Regions from separate parts of the Rhizobium sp. K33 genome, predicted to be linked through region 2. Evidence: riboswitches for the same ligand, from Rfam matches in the RefSeq annotation. Region 2 holds a riboswitch; each other region holds the start of a gene.
The links. A riboswitch is a leader RNA that binds a small molecule or an ion and turns the genes downstream of it on or off. The one in region 2 is predicted to bind cobalamin.
Positions count from the first base shown of each region.

Region 1: another riboswitch for cobalamin. It lies ahead of bluB (5,6-dimethylbenzimidazole synthase); the one in region 2 lies ahead of cobU (bifunctional adenosylcobinamide kinase/adenosylcobinamide-phosphate guanylyltransferase).
Region 3: another riboswitch for cobalamin. It lies ahead of M1E12_RS19675 (ABC transporter ATP-binding protein); the one in region 2 lies ahead of cobU (bifunctional adenosylcobinamide kinase/adenosylcobinamide-phosphate guanylyltransferase).

Region 1 is NZ_CP096478.1:1,831,480-1,835,725, reverse strand. Features, by position in the region: gene M1E12_RS09130 (NAD+ synthase) at 1-1,038, shown strand, start outside; gene M1E12_RS09125 (hypothetical protein) at 1,041-1,370, shown strand; gene M1E12_RS09120 (TolB family protein) at 1,394-2,230, shown strand; cobalamin riboswitch at 2,269-2,457, shown strand; gene bluB (5,6-dimethylbenzimidazole synthase) at 2,499-3,236, shown strand; gene M1E12_RS09110 (DUF2865 domain-containing protein) at 3,193-4,194, opposite strand.
Region 2 is NZ_CP096478.1:1,394,034-1,398,279, forward strand. Features, by position in the region: gene M1E12_RS06965 (ATP12 family chaperone protein) at 1-453, shown strand, start outside; gene M1E12_RS06970 (hypothetical protein) at 517-1,317, shown strand; cobalamin riboswitch at 1,384-1,756, shown strand; gene cobU (bifunctional adenosylcobinamide kinase/adenosylcobinamide-phosphate guanylyltransferase) at 1,942-2,472, shown strand; gene cobW (cobalamin biosynthesis protein CobW) at 2,476-3,552, shown strand; gene cobN (cobaltochelatase subunit CobN) at 3,556-4,246, shown strand, end outside.
Region 3 is NZ_CP096478.1:4,089,522-4,093,767, forward strand. Features, by position in the region: gene M1E12_RS19670 (NAD(P)/FAD-dependent oxidoreductase) at 23-1,336, shown strand; cobalamin riboswitch at 1,438-1,670, shown strand; gene M1E12_RS19675 (ABC transporter ATP-binding protein) at 1,873-2,667, shown strand; gene M1E12_RS19680 (ABC transporter substrate-binding protein) at 2,688-3,644, shown strand; gene M1E12_RS19685 (FecCD family ABC transporter permease) at 3,702-4,246, shown strand, end outside.

The DNA.
Region 1 (4,246 bases), 440 kb from region 2:
GGGGGCCAGGACGAACTCGTTTTCGACGGCGCAAGCTTCGCCTTCAACGGCGACAAGTCGCTTGCCTTCCAGATGAGCCAGTTCGAGGAAACGCTTTCTGTCACGACCTGGAAGCGCACGCCGGATGGATGGCGCTGCGAGCACGGGCCGATGTCGCGGATCCCTGAGAAGGAAGAGGCCGATTACCGCGCCTGCGTCCTGGGCTTCCGCGATTACGTCAACAAGAACGGCTTCAAGAGCGTGGTGCTCGGGCTCTCCGGCGGTATCGACTCAGCGATATGCGCGGCAATCGCCGTCGATGCGCTGGGCGAAGAGCGGGTGCGCACGATCATGCTGCCCTACCGCTACACCTCACAGGAGAGCTTCGCGGACGCAGAGGCCTGTGCCAAGGCGCTCGGCTGCCATTACGACATCGTGCCGATCCAGGAGCCGGTCGAAGGCTTCCTCTCATCGCTTTCGGAAATGTTCGAGGGCACGGAGAGCGGCATCACCGAAGAGAACCTGCAGAGCCGCACACGCGGCACCATTCTCATGGCCATCTCCAACAAGTTCGGCTCCATGGTCGTGACGACCGGCAACAAGTCGGAAATGTCGGTCGGTTACGCGACGCTTTACGGCGACATGAACGGTGGCTTCAATCCGATCAAGGACCTCTACAAGATGCAGGTCTATGCGCTGTCGGCCTGGCGCAACGAAAACGTTCCACCAGGTGCGCTCGGCCCCTCGGGCGAAGTGATCCCGGCGAATATCCTCTCGAAGGCGCCCTCCGCGGAGCTTCGTCCCAACCAGACCGACCAGGATTCGCTGCCGCCTTATCCCGTGCTCGACGACATCCTCGAATGCCTCGTGGAGAAGGAAATGGGTGTCGACGAGATCGTGGCGCGTGGCCATGACATCGCGACCGTCCACCGGGTCGAGCACCTGCTTTATCTCGCCGAATACAAGCGCCGCCAGTCGGCGCCCGGCGTGAAGATCACCAAGAAGAACTTCGGGCGCGATCGTCGCTATCCGATCACGAACCGGTTCCGGGATCGCTGAAGGTGTCGACAGAGGATCGCTTCGCGCGGGCTGAGCTGCCGGATTTCACGGCGGAGGAGCGCAGCTATATCTTTGCTGTCGGAGCCCATGACAATCAGGATAGTGGGCTCTACCGGGTGCTGTCCGGTGCTGCATACTTTCTGCCCTCCATGGCAATCGGCTGCTACGGCCTGTGGGAGGAAAGCTTCAAGATGCTCGGCATCGGGTTCGTCACCCTGATCGTCAGCTTGTGCTGGGGTTTCTATACCGAATGGCGCAATGCCCATATCGAGCGGACCGGCCGGACGGTCTTCGCCAAACTGCCAGGCGATCGAAAGTCGCTCGGTCGCTGACTGATTATTCCAAGGAGATGATGATGCGCAGTTCGGTCGAGATCTACGACATGGCGACCCGTGAAGCTGAGGTGGTCTGGCAGACGGAGGACCTCGTCGAGGCGCCCAACTGGTCGCGGGACGGCGAGTTCCTGGTGATCAATGGCGACGGCCTTCTCTACGCCCTGTCGTTGGATGACGACGATCCGGAGCCGGAACTGATCGATACCGGTTTTGCCGTCCGTCTCAACAATGATCACGGCATTTCGCCCGACGGCGCCTCGATTGCCTTTTCCGACCATACGCTCTTCGGCAAGTCCTGCATCTACCTGCTCGGGGATGGCGATGAGGAGCCGCGCCAGGTGACCGAGAAGATGCCCTCCTACTGGCACGGCTGGTCGCCGGATGGAAAGCAACTTGCCTATTGCGGTGATCGCGGCGGCGTATTCGACATCTACACGATCTCGACCAAGGGTGGGCCAGAGAAGCGGTTGACCCATGGGGACGGCCACAATGACGGTCCCGATTACTCTCCCGATGGTCAGTGGATCTATTTCAACTCCAGCCGCACCGGCACGATGCAGATCTGGCGCATGCGGACCGATGGCAGTGATCTTGAGCGTCTAACCGCGGACGGCTATGGCGACTGGTTCCCCCATCCCTCGCCGGATGGAAGCAAGGTTCTCTTTCTCTCCTATGACGAAGATGTCTCCGGACATCCGCGTGACAAGCAGGTCAGGCTGCGGCTGATGGATGCCGATGGCGGCAATATCGAGACCCTGTTCGAATTCTTCGGCGGGCAGGGCAGCATAAACGTGCCGAACTGGTCGCCGGACGGATCGGCCTTCGCCTTCGTCCGCTATTTCGCCGTGACCGATTGAGGTTGTCGTTTTTGATCTGTCGCTCGTGCGCTGTCTGACGTAAAACAACCACGCCAGGTGCCTGCCGAAAGGCGGGAGAATCGGGAAGCCGGTGAGATTCCGGCACGTGCCCAACACTGTGAGGCGGATGTCATGCGCCGGGGAAACCCAGCCACTGGAGTAATCCGGGAAGGCGCGCGTTACAGGTGAAGCCCAGTCAGAAGACCGGCCTGGCGAGATAGACCGAGCCCGCGCGGACGGCGGGTGGTTGCGCATTGTGGGGATTACGATGCACGACGAACCGAACGAGTTTCTCGTCGGGGCTGCGCCTTTTGCCGAGCATGAGCGGGACGCGGTCTACAAGGCGATCCATACGCGGCGCGATGTGCGCGACCAGTTCCTGTCCGACCCTCTGCCCGATGACCTCGTCAGGCGATTGCTCGAAGCAGCCCATGCGGCGCCCTCGGTCGGTTTCATGCAACCTTGGAATTTCCTGCTGATCCGCTGCCAAGCGAAACGGCAGGCGGTTTGGGAAGCCTTCGTCCGCGCCAACGAGGAAGCTGAGGCGATGTTTCCGCCGGAGCGTCGCAGCGCTTACCGATCCCTCAAACTTGAGGGTATCCGCAAGGCGCCGCTCAATATCTGCATCACCTGCGACACCGACCGAGCCGGTCCCGTCGTGCTCGGGCGAACGCATGACGCGCGAATGGATGCGTTCTCGACCGTCTGTGCAATCCAGAACCTCTGGCTTGCCGCTCGCGCCGAAGGCGTGGGCCTCGGCTGGGTCAGCATTTTCCACGAGAACGAAGTGAAGGACATCCTCGGCATTCCGCCGCGGGTGCAGATCATCGGCTATCTCTGCATCGGCTATGTCTACGCGCTCTATTCAAAGCCCGAGCTCGAGGTGAAGGGTTGGCGGAAGCGGCTTTCACTCGACGACCTGATCTTCGAGGACCGCTGGGGCGAGACGCCTGAGGTCGCCGTTACTCCTGGAGCGGCTGGGGGCCAGGCGCCGCGGGGTTCCTGAGGTCGATCGTGCCCTTGTCGGACGGCAGGAAGGCGGGGCCAACGCGCCGGACATTGAGGCTTGCTTCGTCCAGGGGGCGCTCGGTCGCCGCAGGAGGTGCTGCTGGAACTGGCTTCGACTTCGGCGCCATATCGAGCACCGAGGACTGATAATCCGGGACAGCCGGTCTGGGTGTCATGCGCTGATAATACTGCTGCAGGTTACAGCTGCAGGCGGGATCCGCATCGGTCCGACGATTGCGGTAGAGGAAAGCGTTCGGCATGTCGCGATAGGGTTGGCCGGTGACGGCCGAAATCATGTCCACCGTCTCGCTGCGCTCGGGCGCGTGGAAGAAGAGCTCGGTCTGGGTGCCGGGGCACATCTGCTCGCACTGGGCGGCGTCGCGGGCGAAATTCATGGCCGAGGTCTGGGACGAGATCGGGAAGAAGCCACCGTCGCAGGTGCGGACACACAGCGTGCGGACATTGCCGCTTGGCAGGATGCCGAAGGATGGGCGCGGATCGGAATAGGCAGCCTCGGCGGCGCGGTCGGGCCTGTAGGGTTCCGCCAGGGTGTCGAGGTACGGGATGCGCTGCGCTTCCTCCGGCAGCGGCGCCTGATCGGGCCCGCAGCCATTGGCTTCAAGGGCCGTTACCAGTGCGGCCCTGGCATCGGCGGCGCGGCTTTCGCGGAGATCGGCAAGGCGTGCAGCCAGAATATCGCGGTTTGCCTCCATGCGTGAAATCGCGGTGGCGAGATCCCCGCAGTCATTGCCGCCGTCGGGGCGGATCTGGACGATGGAGGAGGTAAGGCAGCGAAGCCGGCGCTGGTCCTGGCGAGCCTTGCGCAGCTCCAGGTTCTGCTGGGCGATCGCGCTGGCATAACTGTTGATCTCGGGCGAAGGCCCGCCTTGCTCCACCAGAACCAGCCGATCGCGCAGTCGCTCGCAGAGCGCTGAGGCCTCAGCCGCGGTTGGCATGGCCCCGCCCATGAGGAGGATCATGGCAATGGAACTGACTATCCTGCTCGGC
Region 2 (4,246 bases):
ATCCTCCGTTTCGCAGGCACCGACCTGCTCTGCTACCGCGCCGACGGCCCGCGAGAGCTGATCGACCGGCAGTCGGCGCGCTGGGATGCCGTCTTGACCTGGGCCGCCACCGCCCATGGCGCGCGCTTCATTCTGGTCGAAGGCGTGATGCATCAGGAGCAGCCGAAGGAAGCTGTCGCGGCCTATGCTGCAGCCCTGCAGCGCTACCGCGACCCATTCCAGATCTCGTGCCTCAATGTCGTGACCACGCTGACAGGCTCGGCCGTGTTGGCGCTCGCCTTTGCCGAAGGTGCCTTCGATCTCGACGAAGTCTGGTCGCTGGCGCATCTCGATGAGGACTGGACGATCGAGCACTGGGGCTCCGATGCCGAGGCAGAGGCGCGTCGTGAGGCGCGCTACGGCGAATTCGCCTCTGCGGCGTCACTCTTCTCCGCGCTCCAGAGCGCGGATTAACCCTCCACTAACCATAAATGGCGAATTCTCAGGCTGGTCCAGAATCATCAGCCCGGGGTCGCCATGTCAGCTCGCAGTTTCCGCATTGCCGCCGCCATCGGCCTTGTCCTGCTGCTGGCATCCTGCTCGCTCATCTATGGGCGCAGCATCGATCGGCCCCTGGTCTACTACGTCCGCAACGTCACGGTGATGGCCGACCTGAAGGTACCGCTCGACCTCATCGAAAGCGTCGACCGACGGGTCTCGGCGGCAATCGCCGCGACACGCGCGCCGCAAGGGGCCGAACGCGTGGTCCTGCTGGTGAAGATCGATCGGTTGGGCTACGGCGAGGGCGCGCGGCGCAGTCTCGCCCAGGCGAGGTTCACCGTCACCGCGACCTCCGTCGAGACCGGCGAGCCGGTGGCGCAGGGTGTCTTCACCGTCAACAGCCCGACCAATGATCCGCGCTGGGCCCGTCAAGCTCTTGCTGAAGAAATCGCCGCCCGTATCCGTTTTGCCTTCTCGCTGACCACGCCCCGGATCAGGAAGGTCGTTGCGCCTCGCACAATCTCAACCCGGCTGAAGACCGATCCGGCACCGGTGATCGCGCCGTCCGCGACGCCCGTGAGTCCTCAGGCGACGGTCGTGGAGCCGACCGTCGTTGCGCCGCCGCCGGTTGTGGTCACGACGCCAGCCAATCCTGCACCGCCAGAGCCGGCGGAGATGGCGGCCCCTCCGGTACGCGCGGCTGCTCCTGCCCAACCCGCGCGCCGCGCGGCCGATATTGCAAAAGGCACGCCCGTCGAGCAAGGCGCCGTCGGCAAGATCCGCCTGCGACCGGACTGCGATCCGGCCGTCACCGCAAACTGCGCGGCAGCACCCTGACCAGGGTCCGGGCGCAATGACGCATCCGCGCGCCGCAGCCGTGATTGACTTGGGCCTGACCTCGGCCTAATCCTCATCGTGGATGGTTTCCGGACGGCAGAGATGTTGTGCGGAGAGCAAAAGGGAATGCGAAGGCGTGGACCCCAACCGGGCACGCGGAACGCAGCCGACCCCGCGACTGTATTGCAGCGAGGGTTCTCCATCCGCTCTGCCGTTACTAGTGGTGACAGATCGCGTGGTGTGATCGGCTTCCGAAAACGTCAGGACGGAAAAGCCACTGGGGTGGCAACACGATCAGCCGGGGCTGGACGCCTCTTTCTCTACGAATCGTCCGCTCTTTCGTGTTGCCGTCAACTCTGGGAAGGCGAGGAGAACCCGACGGTCCTTTCAAGGATCACGACCTGCGAGCCAGGAGACCTGCCATCCACGGGCATGGTGCCCACACTGGGGAGGTTTCCCCGTTGCCAGCACGGAGGTTGTCGTGGCGACGTCTTGCATCCGCGGGTCCTTGTCGACCCGACGGTGCCGATCCGTCTTCGCGGATCGTGCATCCAAATGTTGTTCGCGCGTGTTTGAAACAGGCGCTGCAGGTCACCTGCGTGCGGTCTGGGGTTATGGCGCGCCATGACCGCTTCCCATTCCCGATCCATCCTGGTTCTCGGTGGTGCTCGCTCGGGCAAGTCGCGCTTTGCCGAGGGATTGGCGCGCGACACTGGCCTCGACAGGTTTTACCTGGCGACGGGCCGCGCTTGGGACGACGAGATGCGGGTCCGCATCGAAACCCACAAGGCCGACCGAGCCAATGACGGCTGGACGACCCATGAGGAGCCGCTCGATCTCGCCGGCGCGCTGAAGGCGCTGGACCAGCCCGGCCGCGTCATCCTCGTCGACTGCCTGACGCTTTGGGTCACCAATCTGATGATGGAAGAGGGCCGTGCCGTCGACGCCGACGGCGCCGCACTCGCCGCTAGTCTGGGGGAACTCCAGGCCACCGTCATCTTCGTTTCCAATGAGGTCGGCCTCGGCATCGTGCCCGAGAACAAGATGGCCCGCGCCTTCCGCGACCATGCCGGCCGTCTCCACCAAGCCATCGCCGCCGAAGCGGCAGTCGTCTATTTCGTTGCGGCCGGATTGCCGCTGAAAATGAAGGGTTGAACCATGTTGCAGCAAAAGATCCCTGCCACCGTCATCACCGGCTTCCTCGGTGCCGGCAAGACCACCATCATCCGCAACATGCTGACCAATGCCGGCGGCAAGAAGATCGCGCTGATCATCAACGAATTCGGCGATCTCGGCGTCGATGGCGACGTGCTGAAGGGCTGCGGCGCAGAGAACTGCACCGAGGACGACATCATCGAACTCACCAATGGCTGCATCTGCTGCACGGTGGCCGACGACTTTGTGCCGACGATGCAGAAGCTGCTCGACCGCGACGTGAAGCCTGATCACATCGTCATCGAAACCTCGGGTCTCGCCTTGCCGCAGCCGCTGGTCGCCGCCTTCAACTGGCCTGATATCCGCACCCGCGTGACGGTCGATGGCGTCGTCACCGTCGTCGATAGCGCGGCCGTCGCTGCCGGTCGCTTCGCCGACGACCACGACGCGGTCGCCGCCCAGCGCGCCGAAGACGACAATCTCGACCACGAAAGCCCGATCGAAGAACTGTTCGAGGATCAGCTGACCTGCGCCGACCTCATCGTCTTGAACAAGACCGACCTGCTTGACGCTGCTGGCATCGCCGCGGTGCGCGCCGAAGTCACCGGCCGCACCAGCCGTAAGCCCTCGATGATCGAGGCGAAGAACGGCGAAGTGCCCTCGCTCGTGCTGCTCGGCATCGGCGCCAGCACCGAAGACGACATCGAAAACCGCAAGTCGCATCACGAGCTGGAGCACGAAGCGCTGCATGCCTCGGGCGAGGATCACGACCACCATCACGATCACGACGAGTTCGAAAGCTTCGTTTTGAAGCTCGGCGCGATCAAGGATCCCGCGGACTTCATCGACCGCCTGAAGCCGGTCATCGAAAAGCACGACATCCTTCGCCTGAAGGGTTTCATCGACGTGCCGGGCAAGCCGATGCGCCTTGTCATCCAGGCCGTCGGCACCCGCATCGACACCTATTTCGACCGTCCCTGGACATCGGGCGAGAAGCGCGAAACGCGGCTTGTGGTGATCGGCCTGCATGAATGGGATTTCGGCACCGTGATCGAGGACGTCCAGGCGGCGGCTGGCTGATCCATGCATCTGCTCCTCGCCCAGAAGGGATCGATCAGCGACGGCGACGAAGCGATCGATCTTGGCCAGACGCCGGGGGACGTGCTGTTTCTCTCGGCGGCGGACACGGAGCTTGCGGCAATCGCCGCAGCCGTTGAGGCGAGGGGCAAGCAAGCGCTGCGCTGGCGGCTGGCCAGCCTGATGACGCTGAAGCACCCGATGTCGGTCGATACCTATATCGAGCGCACGGCGCGCCATGCGCGGCTGATCGTGATCAGGGCGCTGGGCGGGGCGAGCTACTTTCACTATGCGATGGAGGCGTTGCACGCTACTGCGCGCCGCAGCGGTGCTGCCATCGTCGTGCTACCCGGCGACGACAAGCCGGATGAGGGGCTTTCGCCTTTCCAGGCCTGTGCGGATAACGACCGCCAGGCGCTCTGGACCTACCTCACCGAAGGCGGGGCCGGAAATGCCGAGGCCTTCGTCGCCTATGCCGAGGCGATGCTGCGCGGGGACGAACGTCCGGACCCGGCGCGTCCATTGCTGAAGGCCGGCATCTGGTGGCCGGGCAGGGGCGTGATCGGGGTCGATGAGTGGGAGAGTCGAGCGCTCCCGGCACCCCCCTCTCCAACCCCTCCTCACAAGGGGGAGGGGCTTCAAGCCATCACCCCTCTCTGCTTCTACCGCGCCCTCGTCCAGAGCGGCGAAACGGCAC
Region 3 (4,246 bases), 1.9 Mb from region 2:
CTTGCATCAGAACAGCGAGGTCATGATGGAAAGTGTAGAGAAGCAGACGAAGAGGCCGCACGTGGTCATCGTCGGTGCCGGCTTTGGAGGGCTTGCTTGTGCCCAGGCGCTGGGCAAGTCCGAGATCGACGTGACGGTCATCGATCGGCGCAACCACAACCTCTTCCAGCCTCTGCTCTATCAGGTCGCGACAGCCGCCCTTTCGCCGGCGGATATCTCCGAACCGATCCGCCGGACCCTCGGCCGATATCCCAACATCAAGGTGGTGCTGGGTGAGGTCACCACTGTCGATCAGTCCCGTCGGACAGTCGGGTTGAAGGGTGGCGTCAGCATTCCCTACGACCGGCTCGTCCTGGCGACGGGGTCCGACTACAACTATTTCGGCCATCAGGACTGGCAGAAACACGCGCCGGGCCTGAAATCCATCCACGAGGCGCGCCAGATTCGACACAGCCTTCTGCTCGCCTTCGAGAAGGCCGAGCGCAGTGAGGATGAGGCGGAGAAGCGACGGCTTCTGACCAGTGTCATCATCGGAGGCGGGCCGACCGGCGTGGAAATGGCAGGCGCCATTTCCGAGCTTGGCCGTTTCATGATCGCCCGCGATTTTCGCAGTCTGAGGCCGGATCAGCTGCAGGTGCTGTTGATCGAGGCCGGTCCGCGGATCCTTGCCAGTTTTCCGGAATCCCTGTCGCAATATGCCGTCGATTACCTGACGCGGATCGGCGTGGACATCCGCTTGAATACGCCGGTGGAAGACGTGACTCCCGACGGCGTGACGGTCGGCGGGGCGCTGATCCCGGCAAGCTGCATGGTCTGGGGTGCCGGCGTTAAAGCCTCTCCCGCGGCCGCCTGGCTCGGCGTTCCGCCAGGCCCCGGAGGCCGTCTACAGGTCGCCTCGGATCTGTCTGTCGAAGGAAAATCGGAGATCTATGCTCTGGGGGACACCGCTCTGTCGACCGGGGAGGATGGCAAGCCGTTGCCGGCGCTCGCGCAGGTGGCCAAGCAGCAGGGCACCTTCCTCGGCAAGGCGCTGAAGGCAAATCTTCTGCAGGGCGAACCCGTGCCGACCTTCCGCTTTCACAACCGCGGCAATACGGCCGTCATCGGCAGGAATGCTGCGGTTTTCGATTTCGGCTCCTGGCAGCTGAAGGGGCGCCTGGCATGGCTGCTCTGGGCGATCGTGCACGTCTACCTGCTCGTCAACTTCGAAAAGCGCCTGCTGGTCAGCATTCAATGGATCTGGCGATACGCCACCCGCCAACGGGGTGCTCGGATCATCGATGAGAATGCCGTTGCGGTGGATCGTCCGGCGGCTGACGGAAAGATGTCGAACTGATTTTCCGACGCTAGGCGCTGGACAAGCCCGTGCGCAAGCTATAGGCGTAATGGTATTACATTACGGAAGAGATCAAGGCTTGACCGCCGGGGCCCGTAGGCCCTATGCAAACAGATGACGGTTCCCCGCCGGATGACTCCGAGGGGATTAATAGGGAACACGGTGAGGACGACCCAATAGGGACCAATACCGTGGCTGCCCCCGCAACTGTAAGCGGATTGCTGTCCATTCTCGCGGCGCAACAAGCGCCGGGCCACTGCGGGAGACTGTGGGAAGGCAAATGGAACGGCGCATATCCGCGAGCCAGGAGACCTGCCGTCAAGAGTTGAAACCGAAGCGGACGGGGTGTTCCGATGGATACGAACTGGCTTTTGCGCTGCGCCGTCAGGCGCGCTGATCACATGCCATTTTGCCTCCGGAGAAATCCTGCGGAGGACGGGCATGCATCTACTGAATACCGGTGAGCCGTCGAAACGGCCGTCTGGTCCCGGCCTGAGCGCTGGCGCCACCCTGTCCTCCCGCGCGGAGGCACGGCAATGAGCTGCAGCAGCAAGGGCTGCCCGATCCGCGTCACCGACGTCGGCTGGGGGCCGAAACCATCTCAATATCTGGTTCGCGACGTCTCCTTTTCGCTGGCCTCGGGCGATCGTCTGGCAATTGTCGGTCCGAATGGCGCTGGCAAGACCACGCTGCTGCGCTGCCTTTATCGCGGTGTCTCGCCGCTGGACGGCCGGGTTGAAATCGACGGCCAGGACATCTGGCAGATGAGCGCCCGCCAGGTTGCCAGGCGGATCGCCGTCGTGCTCCAGGAAATGCCGGGAGACTTTCCCTTCACCGTGCGGGACGTCGTCATGATGGGCCGGGTACCCTGGCGCGAAGGCCTGTCCGGCTGGAGCGATCAGGACCGTGCCGAAGCCGAGCATGCGCTAGATCATCTCGATCTCCTGCGGCTGGCCAACAGGCAGTTCTCGACCCTCTCCGGTGGCGAGAAGCAGCGTGTGCTGGTGGCCCGCGCGCTCGCCCAGAAGCCTGAGATCCTGATCCTCGACGAGCCGACGAACCATCTCGACATCCGCCACCAGCTGGAAATTCTCGATCTGCTCGGCGGGTTGAACCTGACGATCATCACGACGCTGCACGACATCAATCTCGCGGCCGAATTCGCAAGTCATGTCGCCTTGATGCAGGGCGGCCGGATGCGTGCTTTCGGCACGCCGGACGATGTCCTGACGGAGCAGGCCCTGTCAGGGACCTTTGGCGTTCTCGCCGCCCGCCAGCAGGCCGACGACCGTCGCGCGCACCGCTTTTCCTTTTCCCTCGCTCTCAATTGATATTGAAAGGACCCGCCACGATGGCCGCCCGCCTTCTTTTGTCCGCCGCGCTGTTTGCTTCGGTTTTCGCAGCCTCCTCGGCGTTTGCCTATCCGGTCACCGTCAAGAGCTGCGATCGCGAGGTCACCTTCGAGCAAGCGCCCGCCCGCGCCATTTCCAACGACGTGAACCTGACCGAAATGATGCTGGCTCTGAAGCTTCAGGATCACATGGTGGGCTACACCGGCATCTCCGGCTGGAAGACGCTGGATGAAAGCCTGCGCGAAGGCGTTCAGGAGCTGCCGGAGCTTTCGCCGAAATATCCGACCAAGGAAGTGCTGCTGAACGCGGATACCGACTTCTACTTCGCCGGCTGGAACTACGGCATGAAGGTCGGCGGCGAGGTGACCCCGGAAACGCTCGAGCCCTTCAAGATTAAGGTCTACGAACTCACCGAATCCTGCATCCACATCATGGCGAAGAACAAGCCGACGATGGACGACATGTTCGTCGACCTCCTGAACCTCGGCAAGATCTTCGGTGTCGAGGATCGCGCCGAGACCCTGGTCGCCGGCTACCGCAAGCACCTCGACGAAATCACCAAGCGCATCGGCGCAATCGAGAAGCCCGTTCGCGTCTTCGTCTACGATTCGGGCACCGAAAAGCCCTTCACCTCGGGCCGTTTCGGCATCCCGACCGCGATGATCGAAGCCGCCGGTGGCATCAACATCATGGACGATGTCGAGAAGAGCTGGACGGAGGTTTCCTGGGAGCCTGTCATCGAGCGCAACCCGGAAGTCGTCGTGATCGTCAACTACGGTGACGTCACCGCCGACCAGAAGATCGCCTTCATGAAGGAGAACCCGGCCTTCAAGAACCTCGATGCCGTGAAGCAGGACCGCTTCGTCGTGCTGGAATATGTGGAGGCCACGCCGGGCCCACGCAATGTCCAGGCGATCGATCGTCTGGCCAAGGCCTTCCACCCCCGCAACATGTAAAAGGTCTGAAGGCGGGGCCGCATACCGGTCCCGCCCGACAGGAATACGCAAGGCAGCATGATGCAGGGTCGATTGTTTATCTGGGTGGGTCTGGCGCTCCTGCTGCTTGCCCTGTGTCTGACGGCTGGCGTGTCCCTGGGCTCGGCCGCCATTCCCGCGGAGACCGTCTGGTCGATCCTCGTCAACAAGCTGGCGCCGGGCACCTTCGAGCCGACCTGGTCTCCGGGACGGGAGAGCATCGTCTGGGATGTGCGATTTCCTCGTGTCATCCTTGCCGGCCTCGTCGGTGCCGGCCTCGCCACCGTCGGTGCGGTCCTCCAGTCGGTCACCCGCAATCCGCTGGCCGATCCGCACCTCCTCGGCGTCTCCTCGGGCGGTGCCTTGGGCGCGATCATCGCGCTGCTCCACACCGGGCTGATCTTTGGTCTCGTCACCGTGCCGCTCTTTGCCTTCGCCGGCTCGCTTCTGGCAACGCTTGCGGTGGTCGCCGTGACCCGCTTCACGGGCGCCGGTGCTGATCGTCTCGTGCTGTCAGGCGTCGCGATCGCCTTTGTCGCCACTTCGCTTGGCAATCTCGCGATCTTCCTCGGCGATCCGCGCGC